DNA from 4 places in the uncultured Mailhella sp. genome. Region 1 is predicted to be linked to each of the others. Evidence: predicted binding sites of a transcription regulator. Region 1 holds the regulator's gene; each other region holds the start of a gene.

What was found. The regulator sigma-54, encoded in region 1, starts transcription at its own class of promoters, with help from an activator protein. The targets are predictions, from matches to a motif close to CTGGCACGGNNNNTGCTT.
Region 2: ABGT79_RS06120 (ammonium transporter) is a predicted target of sigma-54. The motif match lies at 1,998-2,015, and genes of this name have one in related genera.
Region 3: ABGT79_RS06450 (glycyl radical protein) is a predicted target of sigma-54. The motif match lies at 1,763-1,780, and genes of this name have one in related genera.
Region 4: ABGT79_RS05685 (ammonium transporter) is a predicted target of sigma-54. The motif match lies at 1,154-1,171, and genes of this name have one in related genera.

Annotation. Positions count from the first base shown of each region.
Region 1 is NZ_OZ007001.1:719,243-722,636, forward strand. It holds gene glmM (phosphoglucosamine mutase) at 1-1,070, shown strand, start outside; gene rpoN (RNA polymerase factor sigma-54) at 1,154-2,596, shown strand; gene ABGT79_RS02820 (DUF262 domain-containing protein) at 2,990-3,394, shown strand, end outside.
Region 2 is NZ_OZ007001.1:1,493,885-1,497,278, forward strand. It holds gene glgP (alpha-glucan family phosphorylase) at 1-1,519, shown strand, start outside; gene ABGT79_RS06120 (ammonium transporter) at 2,052-3,394, shown strand, end outside.
Region 3 is NZ_OZ007001.1:1,566,769-1,570,162, forward strand. It holds gene ABGT79_RS06450 (glycyl radical protein) at 1-1,697, opposite strand, end outside; gene ABGT79_RS06455 (sigma 54-interacting transcriptional regulator) at 1,947-3,394, shown strand, end outside.
Region 4 is NZ_OZ007001.1:1,384,559-1,387,952, reverse strand. It holds gene ABGT79_RS05690 (hypothetical protein) at 122-454, shown strand; gene ABGT79_RS05685 (ammonium transporter) at 1,217-2,422, shown strand; gene ABGT79_RS05680 (P-II family nitrogen regulator) at 2,447-2,803, shown strand; gene ABGT79_RS05675 (SLC13 family permease) at 3,045-3,394, opposite strand, start outside.

The DNA of each region.
Region 1 (3,394 bases):
TCGGCGTGGTCATTTCCGCCTCGCACAATCCCTATCACGACAACGGCATCAAGTTCTTCGACCGCGAAGGCTTCAAGCTTCCCGACGAGGTCGAAGACAAGATGTCCGAGCTCATCCTCGACAAGGACTACGAATGGGACTACCCCGCCTCCAACAAGGTGGGCCGCGCCTACCGCATCGTGGACGCCTCGGGCCGCTACATCGTGTATCTCAAGAGCAGCTTTCCCCAGCAGCTCACCCTCGACGGCCTGCGCGTGGTCATCGACTGCGCCAACGGCGCCAACTACAAGGTCGCACCCCTCGCCCTTGAGGAACTCGGCGCCGAAGTCTTCCGCCTCGGCACCTCGCCCGACGGTTTGAACATCAACTATCAGTGCGGCTCGCTCCATCCCGAAAACCTTCAGGCCAAGGTGCGCGAAGTGCGCGCCGACGTCGGTCTCGCCCTCGACGGCGACGCCGACCGCCTCCTCGTGGTCGATGAAAAGGGACGTCTGCTCGACGGCGATCAGATCATGGCCATCTGCGCCGACGACCTCATGAAAAAGGGCAAGCTCAACAAGAACATTCTCGTGGGCACTGTCATGAGCAACATGGCCCTCGAAGTGTTCATGAAGGAACGCGGCGGCCAGCTCCTGCGCACCAAGGTGGGCGACCGCTACGTCATCGAAGCCATGCGTCAGCACAACGCCATGCTCGGCGGCGAACAGTCGGGACACCTCATTTTCCGCGAATACGGCACCACCGGCGACGGTCTGCTCGCCGCTCTCCAGATTCTGCGCATCATGCGCGAAACCGGACGTCCCCTCTCCGAACTGGCCGACCGTCTCAAGCTCTATCCGCAAAAGCTCATCAACGTGAGCATTTCCCGCAAGATTCCCTTTGAAAAGTGCGAAAAGCTCATGGCCGCCCAGAAGGACATCGAAGAAAAGCTCGGCACTCACGGCCGCGTGCTGCTGCGCTACTCCGGCACCGAAAACCTCTGCCGCGTCATGGTGGAAGGCGAAGACGAAGACTTCGTGCGTCGCGCCGTCCGCCGTCTGGCCGACGTGGCTTCCGAAGAACTCCGCTGAAACCTGTCGCGGCACGGAATTACCGCTCCGTGCCGCGTTTTTGTCGACCGTGCCTCCCCTTTCAACCGTCACCAGGAGAAATTATGGCCTTTGAAATCAAACAGCAGTTCAAACTGAGCCAGCAGCTCCACATGACGCCCATGCTCAAGCAGGCCATTTCCCTGCTTCTGTTCTCCCGTCAGGAACTGGTGGAAGCGGTGCAGCGGGAACTGCTGGAAAATCCCTTCCTTGAGGAGCGCGAAACCGACAACGCCGCCTCCTCCGCTCCCGACGCCGCGGCCGATTCCCGCAAAAGCGCCGAACAGGACAGCCCCTGGCCTCAGGAAGAAGTGGCCCGCAGCGCCGAATGGGAAGAATATCTCGGCGAATTTTCCAGTCAGTCGCGCGTGGCTCAGCAGGAATTCGAGGCCGCCGAAGAGGACGGCAATCCCCTCGAAGCCTGCCACTCCGCCGAACCCAACCTCGAAGCCCATCTCATGGGACAGCTTCTGCTCTCCCCCCTCACCGAAAAACAGAAGTCCATCGGCGAGTGCATCATCGGCAACCTCGACGAAACCGGCTACCTCACCGCCACCGACGAAGAAATCGCCTCCCTCGCCGGCGCGGATCCCTCCGAAGTGCCGCCCGTGCTCTCCGCCATCCAGAATTTCGATCCCGTCGGCGTGGCCGCGCGTTCCCTTTCCGAATGTCTGCTCATCCAGCTGCACGCCCGACGCGACGATCGTGACCCCATCCTCGTCGATCTCGTTCAAAATCACCTCGAAGACCTTGAAAAACAGCGCTATAAGCCGCTGTTGCGCCATTTTCACATCGACCTCGACACCCTCAAGGAATACATAGGCATCATCCAGAGCCTGGAACCCCGCCCCGGCGGCAGCCTCGGCAGCAGCACGCCCTGCTACGTCAGCCCCGACATCTTCGTGCGCAAGGTGAACGGAGAATTCGTCATCCTCATGAACGACGAAGACCTGCCCCACCTCCAGCTTTCCCCCCTCTCCGAAGAGCTCGCCGAGAAAAACCGCTCCAGCGAGGAAAAGGACTACATGAACGACCGACTGCGCTCGGCCGTGTGGATCATCCGCAGCCTCGAAGAGCGGCAGCGCACCCTCTATCAGGTGATGGAAAGCATCGTGAAGCATCAGCACGACTTCTTTGAATACGGCGTGTACAAGCTCAAGCCTCTGGTGCTCAAGGACATCGCCGAAGACATCGGCCGCAGCGAATCCAGCATAAGCCGCATCACCACCAACAAGTATGTGGGCACCCCCCACGGCATCTTCGAGCTCAAATACTTTTTCAACAGCGCCCTCTCCTCCAGCGACGGCAGTCAGGTGGGCTCCGAAAGCGTCAAGGCCCGCATCCGCGCCCTCATCGACGGCGAAGACCAGTCCCATCCCCTGTCCGATGAAGACATCAGCTCCCGCCTCAACGAGGGCCTCGGCGTCAAAATCGCCCGCCGCACCGTGGCCAAGTACCGCGAAGAACTCGGCATTCCGTCATCGTCGCGCAGAAAGAAGCATCTGTAAAAGTCGCCCGCGAACGTCACCAGCGTCGCCCCATCCCGTCCGGTGCGGAACAATCGCGGCACGATTTCCGTTTTCAACTTTCGCCCTCCAGGGGCCGTCGCTTCTACGGCTCAAAAAGGCAGAAGGCATGGCGCGCCCCGTGTTTCCGACACGAGGGCGCGTTTTTTTTCACGCTTCCGGCAGCACTTGGCGCACGCAGAGCCGCGAAACATGAAAACGCCCCTTTCTCTGATTCACGGCCGCTTTTTGCCTCTTGCCGACACGAAAAAACTCTCGTTGCGCCCAGGGGCCCTTGAACCTGCAAGTCCCAGGTGCTAGCATCGTTCAAAAATTCCGTCCCTTCCTCCTTTCCGCAAATCGTAATCTTGCCCGCCCGCCTCTGGGAACGTACACATGGATGACGCCGTCCTTTCCCTGGAAGAAGCCCTGAAAAACAAAACCTTCCTCGTCAAAAGCTATCAGCGCGGCTACCGCTGGACGGACACGCATGTGGACGCGCTTTTACAGGACATTGCGGACTTTGCCAAAAGCGGCAAAGAACACGAGTCCTATTTTCTGCAGCCCGTCATCGTCAAAAGCCTGAAACAAAAAGACGGTTCCGAGAGCTGGGAGCTCATCGACGGTCAGCAGAGGCTCACCACCATTTTTCTCATGGACGCCGTCCTTTGCCGCGCCCTGAACAGGAGCAGCGCCTTTCCTTCAGGATACGCTACGAAAACCGGGAAAAAAGCGGTGAATTTCTGCGTCGTCTTGCCCGGGAACCAGAGTGGGCGGAAAGTGCGGAGGGGCAGAAGGAAT
Region 2 (3,394 bases), 770 kb from region 1:
GAACCTCGGACACCAGGACGGCGGCGATCCCAACAACTTCGACATGACCGTGCTCGCCCTGCGCATGTCCTCTCAGGCCAACGGCGTGAGCGCCATGCACGGCATGGTTTCCCGCCGCATGTGGCGCAACATCTGGAAGGGCTTCACCGAAGCGGAACTGCCCATCGGTCACGTGACCAACGGCGTGCACACCGCCTCCTACGTGGGCCCCGCCTTCCGCCTGCTGCTGAACCACTACCTCGGACCCAAATGGCTGGACATGAAGCCTGAAGACCCCGCGTGGAAAAAGGTGCAGTCCATCCCGGACGACGAATACTGGGCCGCCCGCCGCGCCCAGAAGCAGGCCCTCATCGATGCGCTGCGCGAACGCCTGCCGCACTGCGCCGCCTACTCCGACATTTCCGGAGAAGAGCGCACGAAGTGGCTTTCCGCCCTCACGCAGAACACGCTCATCATCGGCTTCGCCCGCCGCTTCGCGCCCTACAAGCGCGCCACCATGCTCTTTGCCGATCCCGACCGTCTGGCCCGTCTGCTCAACGATCCCGACCGTCCCACCGTGCTGGTCATAGCCGGCAAGGCGCATCCTGCTGACAGCAAGGGCATAGAGCTCATCGAGGAAGTGGTGCGCTGGTCGCGCGATCCGCGCTTCTACGGCAAGATCTTCTTCCTGGAAAACTACAACCTCGAAGTCTCCCGCCTGCTCTCCCGCGGCTGCGACGTGTGGCTCAACACGCCCCGCCGTCCGCATGAAGCCAGCGGCACCAGCGGCGAAAAGGTGCCGGTGAACGGCGGCATCAACCTCAGCATCTCCGACGGCTGGTGGGTCGAAGGCGACAACGGCAAAAACGGCTGGACCATCGGTCCCAAGGCCACCTATGCCACCCTCTCCGCCGAACAGAACGACTACGACGACGCCGAAAGCCTGTATCAGATTCTGGAAAACGACGTCGTGCCGCTGTTCTTCCAGCGCGACTCCGACGCCCTGCCCCACGGCTGGATTGCCGTGTCCAAGAACTCCCTGCAGAGCCTGACCGCCATGTACGGCTGCCGCCGCATGGTGCGCGACTACATGGAAAAGATCTATCTGCCCGCCGCCCGCCGCGGCGTGGCCATGGACGCCGACCGTCAGGCCAAGGCCCGCTCCGTCGCTGCGTGGCTGCAGAGCATTCCCGGCCGCTTCAACACCACGGCCATTCAGTCCATCGAACTCAACGGCCTCGACGGCGACACCGTGTACTGCGGCAAGCCCTTCACCGTGAAGCTCACCCTGGACCCCGGCGACATGAAGAAGGAAGAACTGCTCGCCCAGTTCGTCTTCGGCGTGACCGACGGCATGAACTTCATCGAAGAGCCGCAGATCGTGAACCTCTCCCTCACCGGAGAAGCGGACGGCAAGCTCGTGTATGAAGCCGCCTGCGAGGCGAAGAGCAACGGTCTGCACGCCTACGGCGTGCGCGTGGTGCCCTTCGTGGATCCGCTGGACAACGTCATGCTCTCCGGCCTCGTCCACTGGGCGTAACGCCTGACGCCTGATCCGAAACACCGGCAACGCCCGGAATCGCAACGCGGTTCCGGGCGTTTTTGCGTCCGGCCGCCCGCGGTACAGGATTGGATCACGGATACCGCAGACCGGAAAACGCAGGGCCCCGCGGCCCGCCGCAGCTCTCTTTTGCCGGACGCTCAGACCGACGACGCGCCCGACGTTTCCCGTTCGGGCGCGGTTCGTGTTCCGCCGTCATGCGCGCGCCTCCCTCCGGCGAAACATGTGCCCGCTTCCGTGCTCCGCCGCCCCCCCGTCGGACCGCTTTTTCATCAAAACAATTTGGTATCGTTCCGGGTGAAAATTTCAACCATGCAATATTCTTTATCTTTTTTTCACATGTCTTGCCGCGTCGAACGCCGGGGAAAATTTTTCTTCGATACAAAAAAATGCCTGAAAAATGTGGTCACCATAGCGTAATTTCGATATCCGTTTGAAATATCAACATTAAATAATTCTGGCACGATTTCTGCACAAAGGAAGCCATCCAGGTACTCCCAGGAGGTTTTCCATGATTTACAGTACAGATTTCTCCCCTCGAACCACCCGCGTGCTGCGACTCTCCGCAGCGGCTCTGGCGCTCGGCGCTCTGCTCGCTCCCGATACGGCTCTGGCCGAAGACGCCCCTTCCTTTCTGAGTCAGCAGGACGGCAACATCATCTGGACCATGCTCGGAGCCATGCTCGTCATGTTCATGCAGCCGGGCTTCGCCCTCGTGGAATGCGGCCTCACCCGCGCCAAGAACGCCGGCAACATCCTCATGAAGAACTTTGTGGACTTCAGCGTGGGCACGCCCCTGTTCTTCCTGCTCGGCTTCGGACTCATGTTCGGCGCGTCCAACGGGTTCATCGGTTCGCCGTCCTTCGGCATGAACTTCATTGATCCCACCACCCCCGAGGGCGGCTGGGCCTGGACCTTCTTCTTCTTCCAGGCCATGTTCGCGGCCACTTCGGCCACCATCGTGTCCGGCTGCATCGCCGAACGCACCGACTTCAAGGCCTACATTCTGGTTTCCATTCTGGTTTCCGCCTTCATCTATCCCATCAGCGGCGGCTGGGCCTGGAACAGCCTCTTCGCCGACACCAAGGGCTGGCTTGAAAATCTCGGCTTCATCGACTTCGCTGGTTCCACGGTCGTGCATTCCGTGGGCGGCTGGATAGGTCTCGCCGGCGCCATCTGTGTGGGTCCGCGCATCGGCAAGTACTCCCCCGACGGCAAGTCCCTCGCCATTCCCGGTCACAACATTCCTCTGGTCGCGCTCGGCGTGTTCATCCTGTGGTTCGCGTGGTTCGGCTTCAACTGCGGCTCCACCACCACTCCCGACGGCACCGTGGGCTACATTGCCGTGAACACCTGCCTCTCCGCCTGCACCGGCTTTGCCGCCGCCATGGTCACCATCTGGATCATCACCGGCAAGCCCGACCCCTCCATGGCCATGAACGGCGTGCTCGCCGGCCTCGTGGGCGTGACCGCCGGCTGCTATGAAGTCTCCCCCGTCGGCTCCATCTTCATCGGCATCATCTGCGGCATCGTGGTTGTGTTCTCCATCCTGTTCGTCGATCAGAAGCTCCACATCGACGACCCCGTCGGCGCGGTTTCCGTCCACGGCGTGTGCGGCTTCCTCGGCACGGTTCTCGTCGGCCTGTTCGCCGCTCCCGGCTACGGCTCCAACGTCGGCCTGCTCTACGGCGGCGGCGTCCATCTGCTCCTCATCCAGCTGCTCGGCGCGGTCAGCGTGGGCGCGTGGGCCTTCATCACCGGCATGTGCGCCTTCAAGATCGCCGACAAGGTCATCGGCCTGCGCGTGAGCCGCGAAGTCGAACTCAAGGGCCTCGACATCACCGAACACGGCGC
Region 3 (3,394 bases), 850 kb from region 1:
GTGCCGCCGGCTTCTTCGCACATGCCCTTTTCCACGCAGCCTTCGTACATGACCGAGCGGAAAATGCTCGGCACCACCTGCAGACGGGCCATCTGGCTGAGATCGGAGTGATGGCGGGAAATGGTGAACAGGTGCTTGAGCTGCGCCTTGCAGGCGTCGTACACTTCTTCAAAGGTCTTGAATTCGCGAGGATCGCCGGTTTCCGCGCCCACCACCTTCTTGGTGGAGGGATCCTTGCCGTTGTGGAGCAGAAGTTCCACGACCTTGGCGAGGCAGGGCTGGTCTTCCTGCGTGATGAAGCTGCCCATGCCGCAGATGCCCGTGGACACGCAGCCGTAGTTGCCGCAGTTGCGGGCGTCTTCGAGCGTGATGCCGCCTTCGTACTGAGAGAAGCGGGCGAGATTGCGTTCGATGACCACGGTGTTGTTGAGAATCTGAGGCTGGCCGGAGCCGCCGCGGATGCAGTCCACCACCTTGTTCATGTAGGAAGTCTTGAGCTTCGGATGATAGAGCAGGGTCAGCGTGGGCTGAATGCCGCGCATTCTGATCTGGGTTTCCAGCAGCAGTTCTTCCAGTTCGGTGCTGGCGTCGCGGCCGTAGGCGTCCACGCCGCCGATGGTGATGGTCTGGCCGGTGTGGCCGGAAAGCGTCTTGGCGTAGGAGCCGCCCTGGTATTCGCCGAGTTCCATGTGCTTGATCCACTGGAACTTCAGCAGGGTGATGACCTGTTCGCGGGTCAGCTTTCCTTCGTCGATGTCCTTCTTGTAGAAGGGATACATGTACTGACCATAACGGCCGGGGGAGGTGGCGCAGGCCATCTGTTCCACTTCGATGGCGAGGTGAATGAACCAGAAGGACTGGATGGCTTCACGGAAGTTGCGGGCGGGATATTCGGGCACGCGACGGCAGATTTCCGCGATTTCCAGAAGTTCGGCCTTGTTCTTGGGATCGGTTTCGGCTTCGGCCGTCTTTTCCGCAAGGTCGGCATAGCGGTGGGAATGGGCAATGACGGCTTCCGTGGCCACGATCATGGCGCGGTAGAGGTCATGCTTTTCCTTGTTTTCCAGCGTGGTGGGGCAGTCGAGGAGGCGCTTTTTCAGATCGTCCACCACCCAGCGCAGGCCCTTGTTGAGCGCCTTGGGATAGTCGGCGATGCCGGAACCGGAAGCCACGCTCACGTTGTCGTAGTACATGCCGGCCTTGGAATACTGCGCGGGATTCACACCGTACTTGTCCTTGTACATCTTGTTGTTCAGGGCAATGCAGGTGCGGTTCTTCCACTTCTTGTACACCTTTTCGAGCAGATCCTGGGTCTCCTGCGGAATCTTCATTTCGCCGAGAGAGGTCATCTTGGCGAGCTGCATTTCGTCCTTGATCCAGGACACGTTCCATTCAGGATACGGATTCACGCCGCAGCGGATGCCCGTAAGCGTGCCCACGATGGGGTTGCCGTCCAGAAAAATCTTCTTGGTCAAGAGCACGCGTTCAAACAGTTTCGCCCGGATGTAGAGCGTGGATTCGCCGGCGAATTCATCATACACGTCCAGAAGGCAGCGGAGGCGTTCCGGATCCATGACCTGAGGCGCGGTCATCAGGAAGTCCTTCAGCTCCTGAACGCGCTGTTCGGCGGTATCCCAGTTGATGCCGTAGCCCTGCCCTTCCACCGGGGCAGGCGAGGTGAACTGCATGACAGACATGAGGGGTCTCCTGTAGGAATGTTTTATGGGGACAGGAAAAAATTGCTTGCTTGTTGCCGTACACTATGCACAAAGCGTGCCAACTTTTTCTCAATGTAAATAATTTATTGAAATATTTAATTTTTATAAAACATGCCGCGCGCAAAATCCGGAATAATCTTTTTTCGGACCTAAAAAAACTTTCTTTTTAGAAAGAAATTTTCTATACATGAGAAAAATTTATCAGAGCATTCCAGCAAAGGATTCCGCATGCTCATAGACAGCAAGAACTTCAGCGACGTCAGCATGAACGACGTGATGACGCCGGCCATGCGGGCCATATGGGATCATATGAGCATAGGCGTGGCCATCGTGGACGGCAAAGGCATCTGCGTGTACATGAACGAGATTCAGGCGCGCGTGGACGGCTTCACCACGTCCGGCGTGGTGGGCAAGCACATCACGGAACTGTACGTGCCCAACGGCATGGCCCGCATTCCCACCATGGAATGCCTGTACCGGGGCGAGCCGCTTCTGCGCAAGGCCTACTGGTACAAGACCATCAACAATTCCCTCTTCTCCTCCGTCACGGACTTCTATCCGCTGTTCGATCACGGCATGAAGGACGGCGTGCTGGCCTTCACCATCTGGGTGGACAGCGCCCTGCTCACCGGCGAGGCAAAAATGAACACCCGCGCGCCGGCCTCAGCCAGCGACAGCACAAGATACACCTTCGAGAGCATCATCGGGCACGATCCGGCCCTGCGCGGAGCCGTCAGCGACGCCAAAGTGGCCGCCAAGAGCCCGGTTCCGGTCATGATCTGGGGAGAGAACGGCACGGGCAAGGAACTGTTTGCGCAGGCGATTCATGCGGCAAGTCCGCGAAGAAATCATCCGTTCATTGCGGTCAACTGCGCGGCCATTCCGGAAAATCTGCTGGAAGGCATACTGTTCGGCACCTCGAAGGGAGCCTACACCGACGCCGCGGACAAGCCCGGACTTTTTGAAAAGGCCGACGGCGGAACCCTGCTGCTCGACGAACTCAACTCCATGCCTCTGGGCCTTCAGGCCAAGCTGCTGCGCGTGCTTCAGGAAAAAAGAATACGCCGCCTCGGCGCCAGCTCGGAAAAGGACGTCGACGTCCGGGTCATCAGCATTCTGAACGAGCCCCCGCTCACGGCCGTGAGCCGCGGCATTCTGCGCAACGACCTTTATTACCGCCTCGCCGTGGTGGGCATTGCCGTGCCGCCGCTTCGGGAACGGTTGGAAGACATTCCGCTGCTCATCGCTTCGTTTCTTCAGCGCGCCGAAGACGCTCCCGCCGGCGTGCGCGTTTCCGACTCCGTCATGAAGCTGTTCTGGGGCTATTCCTGGCCGGGCAACATCCGCGAGCTTCTGCACGTCATCGAGGGCAGTCTGGCGCTGCTCGGAAGCCGCAACGTCATTACCGAAGACAGTCTGCCCCGGCAGTTCCGCGAATCCTGCCTCAGCAGACGCGCCGCCGAAGCCGCGCCTGCGGCCGTGCGGGAAGAGGACCTTCCCCTGCTGGACGACTACCGCAACGTGCGCCGCAACAGCGTGGTTCCTCTTAAAGAAAAGATCAACGCCTTTGAATCCCGCTGCATCCGCAACGTGCTGCGCGTGACCGGCGGCAACGTGTCCAAGGCCGCAAAAATCATGGAACTCACCGGCCCCGGACTGCGCTACAAAATGAAGCA
Region 4 (3,394 bases), 670 kb from region 1:
AAAGGCGGAAGACTCTGCGCTTCGACGCTGAAGTGTGAACATTGCGCCGCGTCCGGTTCTTCCGGGCGCGGCGTTTCAGTCTGAACGCCTTTCTCTGCGGAAAGGCGGATACGGAGCAGCTATGAGACCTGTGCTCGTGAAGGCCTACGGGGCCCTGAATCCCGCCACGGAGGAAACCTATCGCGCCGTGCGCGCCGTGCTTGAAGACTGGTACATTCCCGACGCCGTGGAGTTGAAGGGCGATCTTCTGCGCATCAGCTACGAAGGCGAGGTGTTTCCCGACGCCGAAGTGGTGGAGGCGCTCCGTCCCTTTCTCTGCGATCAGAGCGAAGGCAAGCTCGACATCCTTGATCTTGAGGCGTGGACGCTGCATCGGTACTTTTTTGCCTACGGTCGCCTGCGCGATCACACCGCCACGCTGGACAAGGCGCTGGAAGCCTGCTCCATGCACTAGGCGACGCCGAAACGGCGCGCCGACTCTCTCAATTGTTTTTCATCCGCGGGATGCTTCGTTTGCCGGAGCGTCCCGTTTTTTTGCGCCGTCGTTTGGGCGCTCCGGCTTCTGAGAGGAGTCGGTCGTCCTGCCTTTGGGGCTGTAGGCGTCGCTCCGGCGCGGCGGATGATGCTGCTCCGGCTTCGGCGGGCGTCCTTTCAGGGACAGGCGCGGCGTCCGACGGTTCGTCGTGCTGCTGAAACCGTGGAGAGCTCCGGTACGCCCTCCGGCGGCCGGCCTTTGCTTCGGCTGCCCTGACTCCGGTCGGCTCTGCGCTGCCTCCCTGAAGGCTGGCCCGGCGTTTCTCCCTGAAGACCGCTTGAGGTGATGAGGCCGTTTCTTTCGGAAAAGATTTCGACCTCCGACTGCGGATTTTGGCGCAGTCGAGAGCCGCCCGCGTCTGCTGTGACCCCGGAGGCCGCTGTTTTTGAGGCGGCGGGGTACGAAAAGGATTCATCGTTATTCTTGGATTGATACAAAAAAATATTATAAAGCCTTTCCTATTGAAAATGTTGGAGAAAATATTTTCTGGCGCAAAAATGCGTGGGAGGACGACCGGCGGGAAACAGGATCGTGCCGAAACGTTATTGTATCAATGCGGCAATCGGCGTTTTGAGGAAGATGTCAGTTATTTTACCTCGTTGAATTATTTTTGGTGAGTTGGCACGGTTTATGCATCGTCAAGAACAGAATCTGACGTTCTGGATGAAGGAGGAAATATCTATGAACGCTGCTGATACCGGTTTTGTTCTTATCAGCGCCATGCTGGTCATGCTTATGGTGCCGGCACTCGCTCTGTTCTACGGCGGACTCGTGGCTTCGCGCAACGTGCTTTCCACCACCATGCACAGCTTTGTTCTTCTCGGCGTAGGCGCGCTGGTCTGGCCCATCGTAGGCTACACGCTAGCCTTCGGTCCCGACATTCACGGCCTTATCGGCGGTTTTGAAAACATCATGCTCTTCGGCGTGGGCAAGGAGCCTCTCAACGGTGGCTCCATTCCTGCGCTTGCCTTCATGGCCTTCCAGTGCATGTTCGCCGCGCTCACGCCCGCGCTCATTTCCGGCGCGTACGCCGAACGCATTCACTTTCAGGCCATGCTGCTCTTCTCCACGCTGTGGCTGCTCGTGGTGTACTGCCCCATGGCCCACTGGGTGTGGGGCGGCGGCTGGCTCATGCAGATGGGCGCTCTTGACTTCGCCGGCGGCGCGGTGGTGCACATGAGTTCCGGTTCGGCCGCTCTCGCCGCCGCCATCGTGCTCGGCAAGCGTTCCACCATGGGCCGCAGAGCCGGTCTGCCTCACAACATTCCCATGACCGTGCTCGGAGCGGGGCTGCTCTGGTTCGGCTGGTTCGGCTTCAACGCGGGCAGCGCGCTTGCGGCCAACGGTCTTGCCGCCAACGCTCTGGTCACCACGCATCTTTCCGCCGGCTGCGCCATCCTCGGCTGGCTCGCCGTGGAACGCTGGCACACCGGTCACTTCACCGTGCTCGGCGCGGCTTCCGGCGCGGTGGCGGGCCTTGTGGCCATCACTCCCGGCGCCGGCTTCGTGGAACCCTGGGCGGCCATCATCATCGGTCTGCTCGGCGGCGCGGTCTGCTACGGCGGTATTTTCCTCAAGAGACTTTTCAACTATGATGACGCTCTCGACGTCGTGGGCATTCACGGCGTGGGCGGCGTGCTCGGCGCACTGCTTACGGGTGTGTTCGCCTGTGCCGACGTCAACGGCGTGGACGGACTTCTGTACGGCAATCCGTATCAGCTCTGGGTGCAGTTCGTGTCCGTCATCGCCACGGTGGGCTTCTGCTTCCCGGTCAGCTACGTGCTGCTCAGACTCACCGACATGCTCGTTGGCCTGCGCGTGCCGCTGGACAAGGAAGTGACGGGTCTCGACATTTCGGAACATTCCGAATCCGGCTACCAGATATAACTACCGACTGATGAGGATACTGTCATGCAGAAAGAAAATTCCCTGAAAAAGCTGCAGGTTATTCTTAGACTGGAAACCGTGGACCGCGTGAAGGAAGCCTTGAGCTCCATAGGCATAGGCGGCGCCACGCTCATGGAAGTGCGCGGATTCGGACGTCAGCGCGGCCATACCGAAATTTATCGTTCGCAGCGCATGGAAGTGGACTTCCGCTCCAAAATGATGCTGGAAATCGTGATGGAAGAGGAAAAGGTGGACGACGCCGTCAAGATCATTCTGGAACACGCCCGCACCGGAGCCGTCGGCGACGGCAAGATATTCATTCTGCCCGTGGACAACGTCATACGCATCCGCACGGGCGAGTCGGGCAAGGCGGCGCTGTAGATTTTCCGACGTAAACGGGAACGGAAAACGGAAAAAGAAAGGACCTGAGTCCTCCTCTGGAAGACGCGCGGTGACGGAAGTCGCCGCGCGTCTTTTGCGCGCTTCGGAGGACGGCCGGGAGAGTGTTCCGGTCGAAGCGGCGGAGGCCGGAAGCGGACGGACCTTGCGGCCTCCGCCGATGGGAAATGGGGAGGTTCCCCGTTGGAGGCGCGCTGTCCGGCATGACGCGGCAGGCGTGAGGCTAGAAGAGCACGGGACCGAGAAGCATGGTGACTACGGCGGTGGAAAGGTAGGCCCCTATGATGGCGATGGGCGCGGTTTTCCAGATGACGGCGGTGTTGCTCCATTCGTTGCCGTGCAGCAGGGCGGCGCTGGCGCTGGCGGCGGGGGTGAGGAAGGCGAAGTGCACGCACATGACCACCATGATGAGCGGAATTTCGGGAGCCATGCCGGTGGCCTGGCTGAAGCTGTAGATGACGGGCATGAGCACCACGCCCACGGCGCCGTTGTTCATGACCTGCGTCAGCAGCATGGCGCCGAAGCCGATGATGAGGGCGAAGGTCATGGGAGAGCTTTCGCCGAAGAGCGGCA